2 regions of the Streptomyces sp. NPDC023838 genome follow, and region 1 is predicted to be linked to the other one. Evidence: riboswitches for the same ligand, from Rfam matches in the RefSeq annotation. Region 1 holds a riboswitch; the other holds the start of a gene.
What was found. A riboswitch is a leader RNA that binds a small molecule or an ion and turns the genes downstream of it on or off. The one in region 1 is predicted to bind glycine.
Positions count from the first base shown of each region.

Region 2: another riboswitch for glycine. It lies ahead of gcvT (glycine cleavage system aminomethyltransferase GcvT); the one in region 1 lies ahead of gcvP (aminomethyl-transferring glycine dehydrogenase).

Region 1 covers NZ_JBFAAD010000026.1:7,221-14,496, forward strand. The annotation lists gene AB0G17_RS26685 (MerR family transcriptional regulator) at 1-381, shown strand, start outside; gene AB0G17_RS26690 (bifunctional nuclease family protein) at 435-908, shown strand; gene AB0G17_RS26695 (MerR family transcriptional regulator) at 1,093-1,722, shown strand; gene AB0G17_RS26700 (DNA polymerase IV) at 1,778-3,283, shown strand; gene AB0G17_RS26705 (PRC-barrel domain-containing protein) at 3,193-3,576, opposite strand; glycine riboswitch at 3,689-3,786, shown strand; gene gcvP (aminomethyl-transferring glycine dehydrogenase) at 3,982-6,867, shown strand; gene AB0G17_RS26715 (DUF5999 family protein) at 6,993-7,199, opposite strand.
Region 2 covers NZ_JBFAAD010000009.1:154,792-162,067, forward strand. The annotation lists gene AB0G17_RS14495 (enhanced serine sensitivity protein SseB C-terminal domain-containing protein) at 1-318, opposite strand, end outside; gene AB0G17_RS14500 (enhanced serine sensitivity protein SseB) at 484-1,251, opposite strand; gene AB0G17_RS14505 (AAA family ATPase) at 1,408-2,037, opposite strand; glycine riboswitch at 2,166-2,260, shown strand; gene gcvT (glycine cleavage system aminomethyltransferase GcvT) at 2,414-3,526, shown strand; gene gcvH (glycine cleavage system protein GcvH) at 3,596-3,973, shown strand; gene glyA (serine hydroxymethyltransferase) at 3,997-5,259, shown strand; gene AB0G17_RS14525 (L-serine ammonia-lyase) at 5,408-6,778, shown strand; gene AB0G17_RS14530 (HIT domain-containing protein) at 6,955-7,276, shown strand, end outside.

The DNA.
Region 1 (7,276 bases):
GACCGCCCCACAGCGTCCCGTGTGGGGCGTACGGAGCTTCTGGTGGCCGCTGAGGTCACCGAGGAGGAGCTGACCGAGTGGGAGTCCTACGGGCTGATCTCGGCCGGTCCCGGGGGCGGCTACGACGCGGAGTCGGTGAATGTGGCGCGTCTTGTGGCGGACCTGGGCCGATTCGGCCTGGAACCACGTCATCTTCGCGCCATGAAGGCGGCGGCCGACCGCGAGGCCGGTCTGGTCGAACAGGTGGTCGCACCCCTGCGGCTGCACCGCAACCCGCAGACCAGGGCACATGCGGAGGCGACCGTGAGGGAGCTCGCGGCGCTGACCGTGCGGCTCCACGCTGCCCTGGTCCAGACCGCTCTCGGGGTCCGGCTGCACTGACCTCGGGGGTCCCCGACTACCCAAACCTGCCGGGCACGTCCTAGGGTTGCTGTGTGAACGAGCTCGACGTCGTGGGTGTCCGGGTGGAAATGCCCTCCAACCAACCGATCGTGCTCCTGCGTGAAGTGGGAGGCGATCGGTACCTCCCCATCTGGATCGGTCCAGGGGAGGCGACCGCGATCGCCTTCGCCCAGCAGGGGATGGCGCCGGCGCGGCCGCTGACGCACGACCTTTTCAAGGACGTGCTGGAGGCCGTGGGTCAGGAGCTGACCGAGGTCCGCATCACGGACCTGCGCGAAGGTGTCTTCTACGCGGAGCTGGTCTTCGCCAGTGGTGTCGAGGTGAGCGCGCGTCCATCGGACGCCATAGCGCTCGCCCTGCGCACCGGAACGCCGATCTACGGCAGTGACGGGGTGCTCGACGACGCGGGGATCGCGATCCCGGACGAGCAGGAGGACGAGGTGGAGAAGTTCCGCGAGTTCCTCGACCAGATCTCGCCCGAGGACTTCGGCACCAACAGTCAGTGAGCCGCTGCGCCGAGAGCCTGCACACCGGGCGGCTCCGGCGCATTCGAGTAGCCTTTCCCCGAAGAGGGGTACGCGAAACCACTCTCAGGGTGATTATCACTCGGCGTGCCGAGTGTGGCGATCGTTGACGCACCCCGAGTGACTGCCTACCGTCGTGAGGGCAGTTCAAGGACGGAGGGTCGGCGTGAGAAGCAGCGGCGACAGTACGGCAGGGGAGGCCCCCGGACGTCCGGGGGAGAGCGGGCCGTACCCGCCCCCAGGCTCTCGGCCGAGCCCGAGCAGTGGACACCCCCTTCACGACAGTGCGGACGACACCAGCACCGACACCGTCGGATACCGGGGGCCGACGGCCTGCGCGGCGGCGGGGATCACCTACCGGCAGCTCGACTACTGGGCGCGCACCGGCCTGGTCGAGCCCAGTGTGCGTCCGGCGTACGGATCGGGCACCCAGCGGCTCTACAGCTTCAAGGACGTCGTCGTCCTCAAGATCGTCAAGCGTTTCCTGGACACCGGGGTCGCCCTTCAGAACATCCGTACCGCCGTCCAGCACCTGCGCGAGCGCGGCTTCCGCGATCTGGAGCGCATGACGCTGATGAGCGACGGTGCCACCGTGTACGAGTGCTCCTCGCCGGACGAGGTCGTCGACCTGCTCCAGGGCGGCCAGGGGGTCTTCGGCATCGCCGTCGGTGTGGTGTGGCGCGACGTCGAGGCGGCCCTGTCCCAGCTGCACGGAGAACGCGTCGACACCGGCGAGACGCTGGTCGGGCACAACCCCGCCGACGAGCTCGCCCGGCGCCGCAACCGCGCGGTCTGAGGTGCGCCGGGCCGCCGGGGGCCGATTGTCAGTGGCGTGAGGCAGCATCGGTGATGTGAGAGCCGCGCCGACCATTCTGCATCTGGACATGGATGCCTTCTTCGCCGCCGCAGAGCAGGCGTCGAAGCCCAGTCTGCGCGGAAAACCCGTGATCGTGGGCGGCCTCGGACCGCGCGGTGTGGTGGCCACCGCGTCGTACGAGGCACGGCGCTTCGGCGCGCGTTCCGCGATGCCGATGGCGCAGGCGAGACGGCTGTGTCCCAACGGCGCGTATCTGGTGCCGCGCTTCGGGTTCTACCGTTCGATCAGCGAGCAGGTGATGGAGTTGCTGGGGCGGCTGTCGCCTCTGGTGGAGCCCCTGAGCCTCGACGAGGCGTTCGTGGACCTGGAAGCCGGGGGAGTCGCGTGGGACGCCCAGTCGGCCCGTGAGGCAGGTCTGCGGCTGCGTGCGGACATCCGCGCGGTCACGGGTCTGACGGGGTCGGTGGGGCTGGCGGGGTCCAAGATGCTGGCGAAGATCGCCTCGGAGGAGGCGAAGCCGGACGGGATGCTGCTCATAGAGCCCGGCACCGAGCGGGAGCTGCTCGCCCCGATGCCGGTCAGGACGCTGCCGGGCGTGGGGCCCGCGACCGGGGAGCATCTGCGCCGCGCCGGGATGACCACGGTGGCGGATCTGGCCGAGGCGGGCGAGGACGAGCTCGTACGGCTCCTCGGCAAGGCACACGGGGCGTCGCTGCACCGGATGGCCCTGGGGCTCGACGACCGTCCGGTGGTGGCCGAGCGGGACACCAAATCGGTGTCGGTCGAGGACACCTTCGACGTGGATCTGCACGACCGGGTGCGGGTGATGAACGAGGTGGCGCGGCTCGCCGACCGCTGTGTGCAGCGCCTGCGCGCCTCCGGCCACTCGGGCCGCACGATCGTCCTGAAGGTCCGCAGATACGACTTCTCGACGCTGACCCGGTCGGAGACGCTCAGGGGGCCCACGGACGACCCGACGGTGGTGCGCGAGGCGGCCCACCGTCTGCTCGACTCCGTCGACACGACGGGCGGGGTGCGCCTCCTGGGGGTCGGGGTCAGCGGCCTCGCGGACTTCACGCAGGAGGACCTCTTCGCCCAGGCGGCCGGTGAGCAGGGGGCGGTCGAGGAGGCGGCCGCCGAGGACGAGGCGGGTCCGGCCGCCCCCGAGCAGGCGGAGGCGGTGGACCCGGCCGAGCGGCGCTGGCTGGCCGGGCACGACGTGCACCACCGCGAGTTCGGCCCCGGCTGGGTCCAGGGCAGCGGGGTGGGGCGGGTGACGATCCGGTTCGAGACGCCCACGTCGGCCGTGCCCGGACGGGTGCGGACGTTCCGGGTGGACGACCCCGACCTGGAGCCGTCCGAGCCGCTGCCGCTGGTGGCGGCCGCCGAGGAGCCGTCGGCACCCGCGGCCGCGGGGACGGGTGACCGGGGGACGGGAGACGCGGAGGGTCAGGCCTCGTCGTCCTCCTCGCCCGCCAGCCGGCCGAAGTCCCGGTCGGTGCCGGGGAGCGGATCGGGGGCGGCGATGTCCAGACCGTAGTGGTGGTAGAGCTGCAGCTCCTGTTCGGGGGAGAGATGGCGGCCGACACCGAAGTCGGGAGCGTCCTTGATCAGCGCCCGGTCGTAGGGAATGTGCAGGGCGTCGTCGACGAGGGTGCTGGGCTCCAGCGGGACGAAGGCGTCCCGGCTGAACAGGCCGGTGCGTACGGCGGCCCACTCGGGTACTCCGGTGGCGTCGTCGAGGTAGACCTCGTCCACCGTCCCGATCTTGTTGCCGTTGCGGTCGAACGCCTTGCGGCCGATCAGGCTGCGCGGATCGATATCGGTCTGCACGGTCCCTCCAACTGGTCGCAACTGCTCGTAAGCACTACGAAAGTGCACATCGCGGGCGTCGGCCACTCGAAGGATCAGCCCCATGGCGCGCTGGTACCCTGGCCATGGCTGCTGACCCCGCGCGGGAGAGTCCTCCGGAAAGAAGTCCGGAGGCGCCGAAGGAGCAAATCCTCCCCGGAATCTCTCAGGCCCACGTACCGCGCGGACGAGGTCACTCTGGAAAGCAGGACGGGGGACGTGCGGGCATACGCCTGTGCGCGCACCCTTTCCTCACCGACGGTGAAAGCCGGGACGCCCCCACGCGCCCCGGTGAAGCTCTCAGGTTGAGATGACAGAGGGGGAGGCCGTCCGGGTACCCGCGCCGTGGTGCCCCTCGCAGGTCGTGCAGACCAGGAGGCCTCCGTAATGACCGCCAACCGCATGCCGCTCACCGAGCTCGAGCGTGGCATCCCCTTCGAGCAGCGTCACATCGGGCCCGATGCCGAGGCCCAGGCGAAGATGCTCGCGCAGGTGGGCTACGGCTCGCTCGACGAGCTGACCGCCGCCGCGGTGCCGGACGTGATCAAGAGCGCCGAGGCGCTGGGTCTGCCCGGCGCCCGCACCGAGGCCGAGGTCCTGGCCGAGCTGCGCTCCCTCGCCGACCGCAACAAGGTGCTGGCCCCGATGATCGGTCTGGGCTACTACGGCACGTTCACGCCGCCGGTGATCCTGCGCAACGTCATGGAGAACCCGGCCTGGTACACCGCGTACACGCCGTACCAGCCGGAGATCTCGCAGGGCCGCCTGGAGGCGCTGCTCAACTTCCAGACCGTCGTCGCCGACCTCACCGGGCTGCCCACCTCGGGCGCCTCCCTGCTCGACGAGGGCACCGCGGCCGCCGAGGCGCTCGCGCTCTCGCGCCGGGTCGGCAAGGTCAAGGGCGGGGTCTTCCTCGTCGACGCGGACACCCTGCCGCAGACCGTCGCCGTCATAGAGACGCGCGCCGAGCCGACCGGTGTCGAGGTCGTCGTCGCCGACCTGAGCCGCGGCATCCCGGCCGAGGTGGCCGAACGCGGTGTGTTCGGCGTGCTGCTCCAGTACCCGGGCGCCTCCGGCGAGGTCCGCGACCTCAAGCCGGTCATCGACGAGGCCCACGAGCTGGGCGCGATCGTCACGGTCGCCGCCGACCTGCTCGCCCTGACCCTGCTGACCTCGCCCGGCGAGCTCGGCGCGGACATCGCGGTCGGCACCACCCAGCGTTTCGGCGTCCCGATGGGCTTCGGCGGCCCGCACGCCGGCTACATGGCGGTCCAGGAGAAGTTCGCCCGCAGCCTGCCCGGCCGCCTCGTCGGCGTCTCCGTCGACGCCGACGGCAACAAGGCGTACCGCCTGGCGCTGCAGACCCGCGAGCAGCACATCCGCCGCGAGAAGGCCACCAGCAACATCTGTACGGCGCAGGTCCTGCTCGCCGTCATGGCCGGGATGTACGCGGTCTACCACGGCCCGGACGGCCTGCGGCAGATCGCCCGCCGCACCCACCGCTACGCGGTGATCCTCGCCGAGGGCCTGCGCGCCGCCGGTGTGGAGGTCGTGCACGGTTCGTACTTCGACACGCTGACCGTGCGCGTGCCCGGCAAGGCCGCCGAGGCCGTCGCCGCCGCCCGGGACGGCGGGGTCAACCTGCACCTGGTCGACGCCGACACCGTCTCGATCGCCTGCGACGAGACCACCGATCGCGACCGCGTCGCCGCCGTCTGGGCCGCCTTCGGCGCCGAGGGCGACATCGAGGCGCTGGACGCCACGGCCGCCGACACGCTGCCGTCGGCGCTGCTGCGCGGCGACGCCTTCCTCACCCACCCGGTCTTCCACCAGCACCGCTCCGAGACCGCGATGCTGCGCTACCTGCGCAAGCTCGCCGACCGTGACTACGCGCTGGACCGCGGCATGATCCCGCTCGGCTCCTGCACCATGAAACTGAACGCGACGACCGAGATGGAGCCGGTCACCTGGCCCGAGTTCGGCCAGATGCACCCCTTCGCGCCGGCCGAGCAGGCCGGCGGCTACCTCACGCTCATCCACGAGCTGGAGGAGCGCCTCGCGGAGGTCACCGGGTACGACGCGGTGTCCATCCAGCCCAACGCCGGGTCCCAGGGCGAGCTCGCGGGTCTGCTCGCGGTCCGCGCCTACCACCGGGCCAACGGCGACGAGCAGCGCACGGTCTGCCTCATCCCGTCCTCCGCGCACGGCACCAACGCCGCCAGCGCCGTGATGGCCGGCATGAAGGTCGTCGTGGTGAGGACCGCCGACGACGGCGAGGTCGACATCGCCGACCTGCGCGCCAAGATCGAGCAGTACCGCGACGAGCTCTCGGTGCTGATGATCACCTACCCGTCCACGCACGGCGTCTTCGAGGAGCACGTCGCGGACATCTGCGGCGAGGTGCACGACGCGGGCGGCCAGGTCTACGTCGACGGCGCCAACCTCAACGCGCTGGTGGGTCTCGCCAAGCCGGGCAAGTTCGGCGGCGACGTCTCGCACCTCAACCTGCACAAGACGTTCTGCATCCCGCACGGCGGCGGCGGCCCCGGCGTCGGCCCGGTCGGTGTGCGCGCGCACCTCGCGCCGTACCTGCCCAACCACCCGCTCCAGCCGACGGCCGGTCCCGAGACGGGCGTCGGCCCGATCTCGGCCGCCCCGTGGGGCTCGGCGGGCATCCTGCCGATCTCGTGGGCGTACGTACGTCTGATGGGCGGCGAGGGCCTCAAGCGGGCGACGCAGGTCGCGGTGCTCGCGGCCAACTACATCGCCAAGCGCCTGGAGCCGCACTACCCGGTGCTCTACACCGGCCCCAACGGCCTGGTCGCCCACGAGTGCATCGTGGACCTGCGGCCGCTGTCCAAGGCGACCGGCGTCAGCGTCGACGACATCGCCAAGCGTCTGATCGACTACGGCTTCCACGCGCCCACGATGTCGTTCCCGGTGGCCGGTACGCTGATGATCGAGCCGACCGAGAGCGAGGACCTGAACGAGATCGACCGGTTCTGCGAGACGATGATCGCGATCCGTGCCGAGATCGAGAAGGTCGCCTCGGGCGAGTGGCCCGCCGACGACAACCCGCTCGCCAACGCCCCGCACACCGCCGCCGCGCTCGGCGGCGAGTGGAACCACGCGTATAGCCGCGAGGAGGCGGTCTTCCCGGCCGGCGTCTCGGCCGCAGACAAGTACTGGCCGCCGGTGCGCCGCATCGACGGTGCCTTCGGCGACCGCAACCTGGTCTGCTCCTGCCCGCCGCTGGACGAGTACGACAACTGATCGCGTACGACCATTGATGTAGAGCCGTCCACGGCTCACATACATCGGGGCCGGTGCGGGGTTTCTCCCCGGGCCGGCCCCTTGTCGTGCGGTGCTGTGCGGTTGTCTCCGTGCCGGCGGCCGCGCTAGGCGGCCTTCGCCACCTGTCCGGCTGTCAGCGCCCGGTGCGGGGCGATGATCCGCCCGTCCGGCAGCAGCTCACCGGTGTCCTCGAAGATGAGGACGCCGTTGCACAGCAGGCTCCAGCCCTGCTCCGGGTGGTGCGCCACGAGCTGCGCGGCCTCCCGGTCGGCGGAGTCGGCTGTCGGGCAGGCTGGCTGGTGCTGGCACATGGATGCGTTCTTTCGCTGCGTCGTAGTAGTGAGTGTCCTGCGGCTCGATGCGGTGTTCATGGCCGCCCCCCGTTGGT
Region 2 (7,276 bases), on a different contig from region 1:
GATCCCGTACCGGTCGGGGTAGAGGGCGCGCGCGATGTCACCGCCGGTGACCACTTCGTGGGCCCGGTTCCAGCCACTGGCGGCGAGCTCCTGCGCGGAGGTCACACAGGGTGCGTACGCCACCCCGTCGACCTCCATGTTCCCGTACTGCGCGTCGGGGGCGCCGGGGCGGCCGTGCCAGAGCAGCATCCACAGCCGGCCGGACGAGGGGTCGCCGAGGGCGTGCAGCAGCGCCTCGTACGCGTCGTAGCGTCCGGGGGCCACCTGGCGCAGCATGTGCTCGACCTGCCCGGCCGCCGCGGTGCCTGACGCACTCACCCTGGGTCCCGCCCCTCTTCGGTCCCCCGCGCCGCCGGTACACAGGCGTGCCGCCGCGGGGGTCTACGGATTATGAAACCAGCTTATGCGGGAGGAGCCGGGGGGTGGCCGGTGGATGCGGCGGACTTCCGCCCGGATCGGCTTCGCGGTGCTGGTGAGCGGGGTCTACGGCCTGTCCGTGGCTCGCGTGTAGAAGGGGCGCACTCGCTCGCGCATCCAGTCGCCCACCGGGTCCTGGGCCACGTCGAGCAGCACCAGGTTCACCGGCCAGCCGACCGGCACCCGGCCCAGCGCGCGGCCCAGTGCCTCCATGGGGGCGTTGCGCCCGGCCCCGTCCCAGGTGGAGAACTCCACGCCGATGAGGAGCGTCGGGGCGTCGCCCTCGATGGAGGCGAGCGCGCGGCGGGCGGTGAGCACCACGCCGGTGGCGTCGAACTCGGCGGCCGCGGCGGTCAGGAAGTCGACCGGGTCCTCCTGCCAGTCGGGCTCGAAGAGCCGGACCCGGGCGCCGGAGGCGGGCCCGTCCAGGGCGGTGCGCCCGGTACGGCACAACTCGGCCACCGCGGGCGGCGGCAGCGGTACGCCGACCGCGCCCTCCGGGTTCAGCGCGATGCCCAGCTGCGGGGGCAGCCCCCGGGCGAACTCGACGGCGGGCGCCACGGCGAACGACATGTGCGGCCCGACGCACTGGAGGAACTGCTGCTCGGAGCTGTAGACGGGGACGTAGGGGGCGCCGTCGATCTCCATGGTGGGGAGGTCCAGGTCGGCGCTCTCACGGCTGCCGCCGTTGGGAAGGGGGACCCAGACGGGGTTGCGGCCCATGACCTCTATCAGGCGGGGGCCCGCACCCGGGACGCCGAGCGAGGCCGCCAGGGCCTCCTCCAGCTCGTTGCCCGGCCAGCCGCCGCCGCCCTGGGGGTGCGGGAATTCCATGTGCCTGTCCTTTGTCTGCTGGCCGTCTCTGGTTCTGCTGACCGTCTCTGGGTCTGCTGACCGTCTCTGGCTGGTCGTGCCCACGCGGCGGAGCCGCAATGTCACAGCCCCGCGCCCCTCGGAAGACGGGGGGTGCGAGTCCCCGGCACGGAAACCTTAGCGTCGGGCCGGGTTCTCCTCGAAGGCGAACCGTGCCACCGCCCCCGCCGCCTCCCGGTCCAGCAGAACCGCCGACGCGACCCCTCTGGGCAGGCGACCCTCGGCCACCGCGGCTATCAGGCGGGGCACCGCCCTGGCGTGGCGGGCGAAGGCGTACGCGGAGACCTTGCGGCCGCGGGCCACCTGGCCCGCCAGGGCCGTCTGCGGGGAGACGTCCAGGAGCACCAGGTGCAGCGAGCGCCCGCCCCGCGCCGCCGCCCTCGCCAGCGACCAGCGCACCCAGGCGTGGGTGCCGCAGTCGTGGACGGCCAGGCCGCCGCCCGCCCGCAGCGCCCGGTGCATCCGCAGGAAGTGGGCGACGCGGGCGACCGGGCGGTACAGCGCGTACGGCACCCCGGGCAGCCGGGCCTCCCAGGCCTTGCGGGTGTCCTGGGAGTCGATGCCCAGGCCCGGCGCGGCCTGCCGCAGCAGGGTCGTCTTGCCGCTGCCGGGCAGACCGGAGACCACCACCACGTCCCCCTCGGCGAACCGGAGCGTGTGCGGTGAGCGGCCGCCCAGGCCGCGCAGGTCCCGTACCACCGGAACCGGCGCGTCCGCCCGCGCCGCCGCCGTCGTGTGAACCGTCATGGGCCCTCCCCCTGTCGGGTCGTGCGACCCGTCCCCGATGAGCGTAAAGAGATGGTAATGAGACCTGAGTGATGTGTCGTTCCGGGGAGGCGTGCAATGATGTGCCCGCCAACTGCATACCGGCCGCTTGAATCCACGCGGGAGAGTCCTCGGTCAGTTCCCGGGGCGCCGAAGGAGCAAGTCCCTCCCTTGAATCTCTCAGGCCCCGTACCGCGTGGATGAGGCAGATCTGAAAAGCGGGCCGCGCGTTCCCAAACGGCGCGGCTCCACCCAAGGTGCAAGCCAGGACCCCGACGTGCGTCCGGCGAACCTCTCAGGTTCCGATGACAGATGGGGAGGATCGTCCTCGCCGTCATGCCCTGGGAGCCACACCCTCATGAGCAACCCCCGTCTCACCGCCCTCGACGCACTGCACCGTTCGCTGGGCGCGACCATGACCGACTTCGCCGGCTGGGACATGCCGCTGCGGTACGGCAGCGAGCGCGACGAGCACACCGCGGTCCGCACCCGGGCCGGTCTCTTCGACCTGTCCCACATGGGCGAGATCACCGTCACCGGACCGGAAGCCGTCAAGGCCCTGGACTACGCGCTGGTCGGCAACATGAGCACCATCGGCGTGGGCCGCGCCCGGTACACGATGATCTGCCAGGAGGACGGCGGCATCGTCGACGACCTGATCGTCTACCGCCTCGGCGAGCAGGAGTACATGGTCGTCGCCAACGCCGGCAACGCCCAGGTCGTCCTGGACGCGATCACCGAGCGCGCGGCCGCCTTCGACGCCGAGGTCCGCGACGACCGCGACAACTACGCGCTGCTCGCCGTCCAGGGCCCCGAGTCCCCCGCCATCCTCGCCTCGCTCACCGACGCCGACCTCGACGGCCTGAAGTACTACGCGGGCCTGCCCGGCACGGTGGCCGGTGTCCCGGCCCTCATCGCCCGTACGGGCTACACCGGCGAGGACGGTTTCGAGCTCTTCGTGGCCCCGGCCGACGCCGAGCGGCTGTGGCGCGCGCTGACCGACGCGGGCAAGGACGCGGGCCTGGTGCCGTGCGGTCTGTCCTGCCGCGACACCCTGCGCCTCGAGGCGGGCATGCCGCTGTACGGGCACGAGCTGACCACCGCGCTGACGCCGTTCGACGCGGGGCTCGGCCGGGTCGTGAAGTTCGAGAAGGAGGGCGACTTCGTGGGCCGCGAGGCCCTGGAGGCCGCCGCCGAGCGCGCCGCCGCCAAGGCGCCGCGCAAGCTGGTCGGCCTGGTGGCCGAGGGCCGCCGGGTGCCGCGGTCCGGATTCTCCGTGGTGGCGGACGGCGAGGTCGTCGGCGAGGTCACCTCGGGCGCCCCCTCGCCCACGCTGGGCAAGCCGATCGCCATGGCGTACGTGGACGCCGCGCACGCCGCACCGGGCACCTCCGGCGTGGGCGTCGACATTCGCGGTACGCATGAGGCGTACGAGGTCGTGGCGCTGCCGTTCTACAAGCGCCAGAAGTGACCCCTCGCACACGCACCGCATGACTTTTCCGTTCACCACCACTCCCCCTCGTACAGGAGAATTCAGGTCATGAGCAACCCCCAGCAGCTGCGCTACAGCAAGGAGCACGAGTGGCTGTCGGCCGCCGCGGACGGCGTCTCGACGGTCGGCATCACGGAGCACGCGGCCAACGCGCTCGGTGACGTGGTGTTCGTCCAGCTCCCGGAGGTCGGTGACACGGTGACCGCGGGCGAGACCTGCGGCGAGCTGGAGTCGACCAAGTCGGTCAGCGACCTCTACTCCCCGGTCTCGGGCGAGGTCGTCGAGGCCAACCAGGACGTCGTCGACGACCCGTCGCTGGTCAACTCCGCCCCGTTCGAGGGTGGCTGGCTGTTCAAGGTGCGCGTGGCGGAGGAGCCGGGCGACCTGCTCTCCGCCGACGAGTACACCGCCTTCTCCGCCGGCTGACCTACCACTCCAGGGATCTTCCGATGTCGCTTCTGAACCAGTCCCTCCATGAGCTGGACCCGGACGTCGCCGCCGCCGTCGACGCCGAGCTCCACCGTCAGCAGTCCACCCTCGAAATGATCGCCTCGGAGAACTTCGCTCCGGTCGCGGTCATGGAGGCCCAGGGCTCGGTCCTCACCAACAAGTACGCCGAGGGCTACCCGGGGCGCCGCTACTACGGCGGCTGCGAGCACGTCGACGTGGTCGAGCAGATCGCGATCGACCGCATCAAGGCGCTCTTCGGCGCCGAGCACGCCAACGTACAGCCGCACTCGGGCGCCCAAGCCAACGCGGCCGCGATGTTCGCGCTGCTGAAGCCGGGTGACACGATCATGGGCCTGAACCTGGCCCACGGCGGTCACCTGACCCACGGCATGAAGATCAACTTCTCCGGCAAGCTCTACAACGTGGTCGCCTACCACGTCGACGAGCAGACCGGTCAGGTCGACATGGCCGAGGTCGAGCGCCTGGCCAAGGAGTCCAAGCCGCAGCTGATCGTGGCCGGCTGGTCCGCGTACCCGCGCCAGCTGGACTTCGCCGCGTTCCGCCGCATCGCGGACGAGGTCGGCGCGTACCTGATGGTCGACATGGCCCACTTCGCGGGCCTGGTCGCCGCGGGTCTGCACCCGAACCCGGTGCCGCACGCCCACGTCGTGACCACCACCACGCACAAGACCCTCGGCGGTCCGCGCGGCGGTGTCATCCTGTCGACGCAGGAGCTCGCCAAGAAGATCAACTCGGCGGTCTTCCCCGGTCAGCAGGGCGGCCCGCTCGAGCACGTGATCGCGGCCAAGGCGGTCTCGTTCAAGGTGGCGGCCTCGGAGGAGTTCAAGGAGCGCCAGGAGCGCACCCTGGAGGGCTCCCGGATCATCGCCGAGCGCCTGATCCAGGACGACGTGACCGAGGTCGGCGTCTCGGTCCTGTCCGGCGGCACGGACGTCCACCTGGTCCTCGTGGACCTGCGCAACTCCGAGCTCGACGGCCAGCAGGCCGAGGACCGCCTCCACGAGGTCGGCATCACGGTCAACCGGAACGCGATCCCGAACGACCCGCGGCCCCCGATGGTCACCTCGGGCCTGCGGATCGGCACCCCCGCGCTGGCCACCCGCGGCTTCGGCGCCGACGACTTCCGCGAGGTCGCCGACATCATCGCCGAGACGCTGAAGCCGGACTTCGACAAGGACGCGCTCGCCGCCCGGGTCTCCGCCCTGGCCGCGAAGCACCCCCTGTACCCCGGCCTGAAGTAGTTTCGTACCCTTTTGTTCGTACGAACCTTCGGGGCACCGCGCACACTGGACAGTGAGTGCGGTGCCCCGAACCCTTGCACCTCCCGTTTTCCTGCTCTTCCGCACCACCCGGCAGACAACGGCGTCTACCCCCTCAAGGAGTCTTCTCGTGGCCATCTCGGTCTTCGACCTGTTCTCGATCGGCATCGGCCCGTCCAGCTCCCACACGGTCGGCCCGATGCGCGCTGCCCGGATGTTCGCGCGGCGGCTGAAGAACGAGGGCCTGCTGGCCCACACGGCGGCGATACGCGCGGAGCTGTACGGCTCGCTGGGCGCGACCGGCCACGGCCACGGCACCCCCAAGGCGGTCCTGCTCGGCCTGGAGGGCAACTCGCCGCGCACGGTCGACGTGGAGACCGCGGACGAGCAGATGGAGCGGATCAAGTCGGCGGGCCGGATCAACCTGCTCGGCGCCCACGAGATCCCCTTCGACTTCGACGAGGACCTGATCCTGCACCGCCGCAAGGCGCTGCCGTACCACGCCAACGGGATGACGATCTTCGCGTACGACAGCGAGGGCGCGCTGGTCCTGGAGAAGACGTACTACTCGGTCGGCGGCGGTTTCGTCGTCGACGAGGACGCGGTCGCGGGCGAGAACCCGATCGTGCCCGACGACACGGTCCTGAAGTACCCCTTCCGCACCGGCGACGAGCTGCTGCGGCTGGCGAACGAGACCGGTCTGTCGATCTCCGCGATGATGCTGGAGAACGAGAAGGCCTGGCGCACGGAGGACGAGATCCGTGCGGGTCTGCTGGAGATCTGGCGCGTGATGCAGGCGTGCGTCTCGCGCGGCATGTCCCGCGAGGGCATTCTGCCGGGCGGCCTGAAGGTCCGCCGCCGCGCCGCGACCACCGCCCGCCAGCTGCGCGCCGAGGGCAACCCGGACGCGCACGCGATGGAGTGGGCGACGCTGTACGCGATGGCGGTGAACGAGGAGAACGCGGCGGGCGGCCGCGTCGTCACCGCGCCCACCAACGGCGCCGCGGGCATCATCCCGGCCGTGCTGCACTACTACATGAACTTCGTGCCCGGCGCGGACGACGAGGGCGTGGTCCGCTTCCTGCTGGCGGCCGGCGCGATCGGCATGCTCTTCAAGGAGAACGCCTCGATCTCCGGCGCCGAGGTCGGCTGCCAGGGCGAGGTCGGCTCCGCCTGCTCGATGGCCGCGGGCGCGCTGGCCGAGGTCCTGGGCGGCACCCCCGAGCAGGTCGAGAACGCCGCGGAGATCGGCATGGAGCACAACCTGGGCCTGACCTGCGACCCGGTCGGCGGCCTGGTCCAGATCCCGTGCATCGAGCGCAACGGCATGGCGGCCGTGAAGGCCGTGACCGCCGCGAAGATGGCGATGCGCGGCGACGGCAGCCACAAGGTGTCCCTGGACAAGGTCATCAAGACCATGAAGGAGACCGGCGCGGACATGTCGGTGAAGTACAAGGAGACGGCGCGCGGCGGTCTGGCGGTCAACATCATCGAGTGCTGACGGGCCGGGCGGTCCCGAAGTCCCCGCACGTCGAATCGATTCTTCGATCAATATCGCGATCCGCCGCACGCCGGATACTCACCCCCACTTTGGCCAATTACCGTAGCTCGCTTGCGCATGGGCATCGGCTACAGTAAATTTTCGCCATATTTATCGGCTCCACCGGGGAGTGAGCCATGCCGCGTGCGGCGGAATGCTCTGGATCGGATCTCTGTGACGAAATCGCCGGGTCCCGGGACACTACATTCCTGCGCATATACGAGGGCGAGCCGTCCAGTCGGCTGATCTGCGCGACCGAGCATTTCCGATTACTGGCGGACCTGTCCCCCATGACCCTGGGGCATTTGTTGCTCCTGCCCGTGGCTCATTATTTCAGCTTTGCGCAGGTGGTCACCGACTTCTCCGCCGAACTCGATACGATCCTCGGCAGGCTGGAGCCGATGTACCGGGAAACCTTCGGCGATTTCACTCTCCTCGAACACGGCTCGTCCCCCGGCA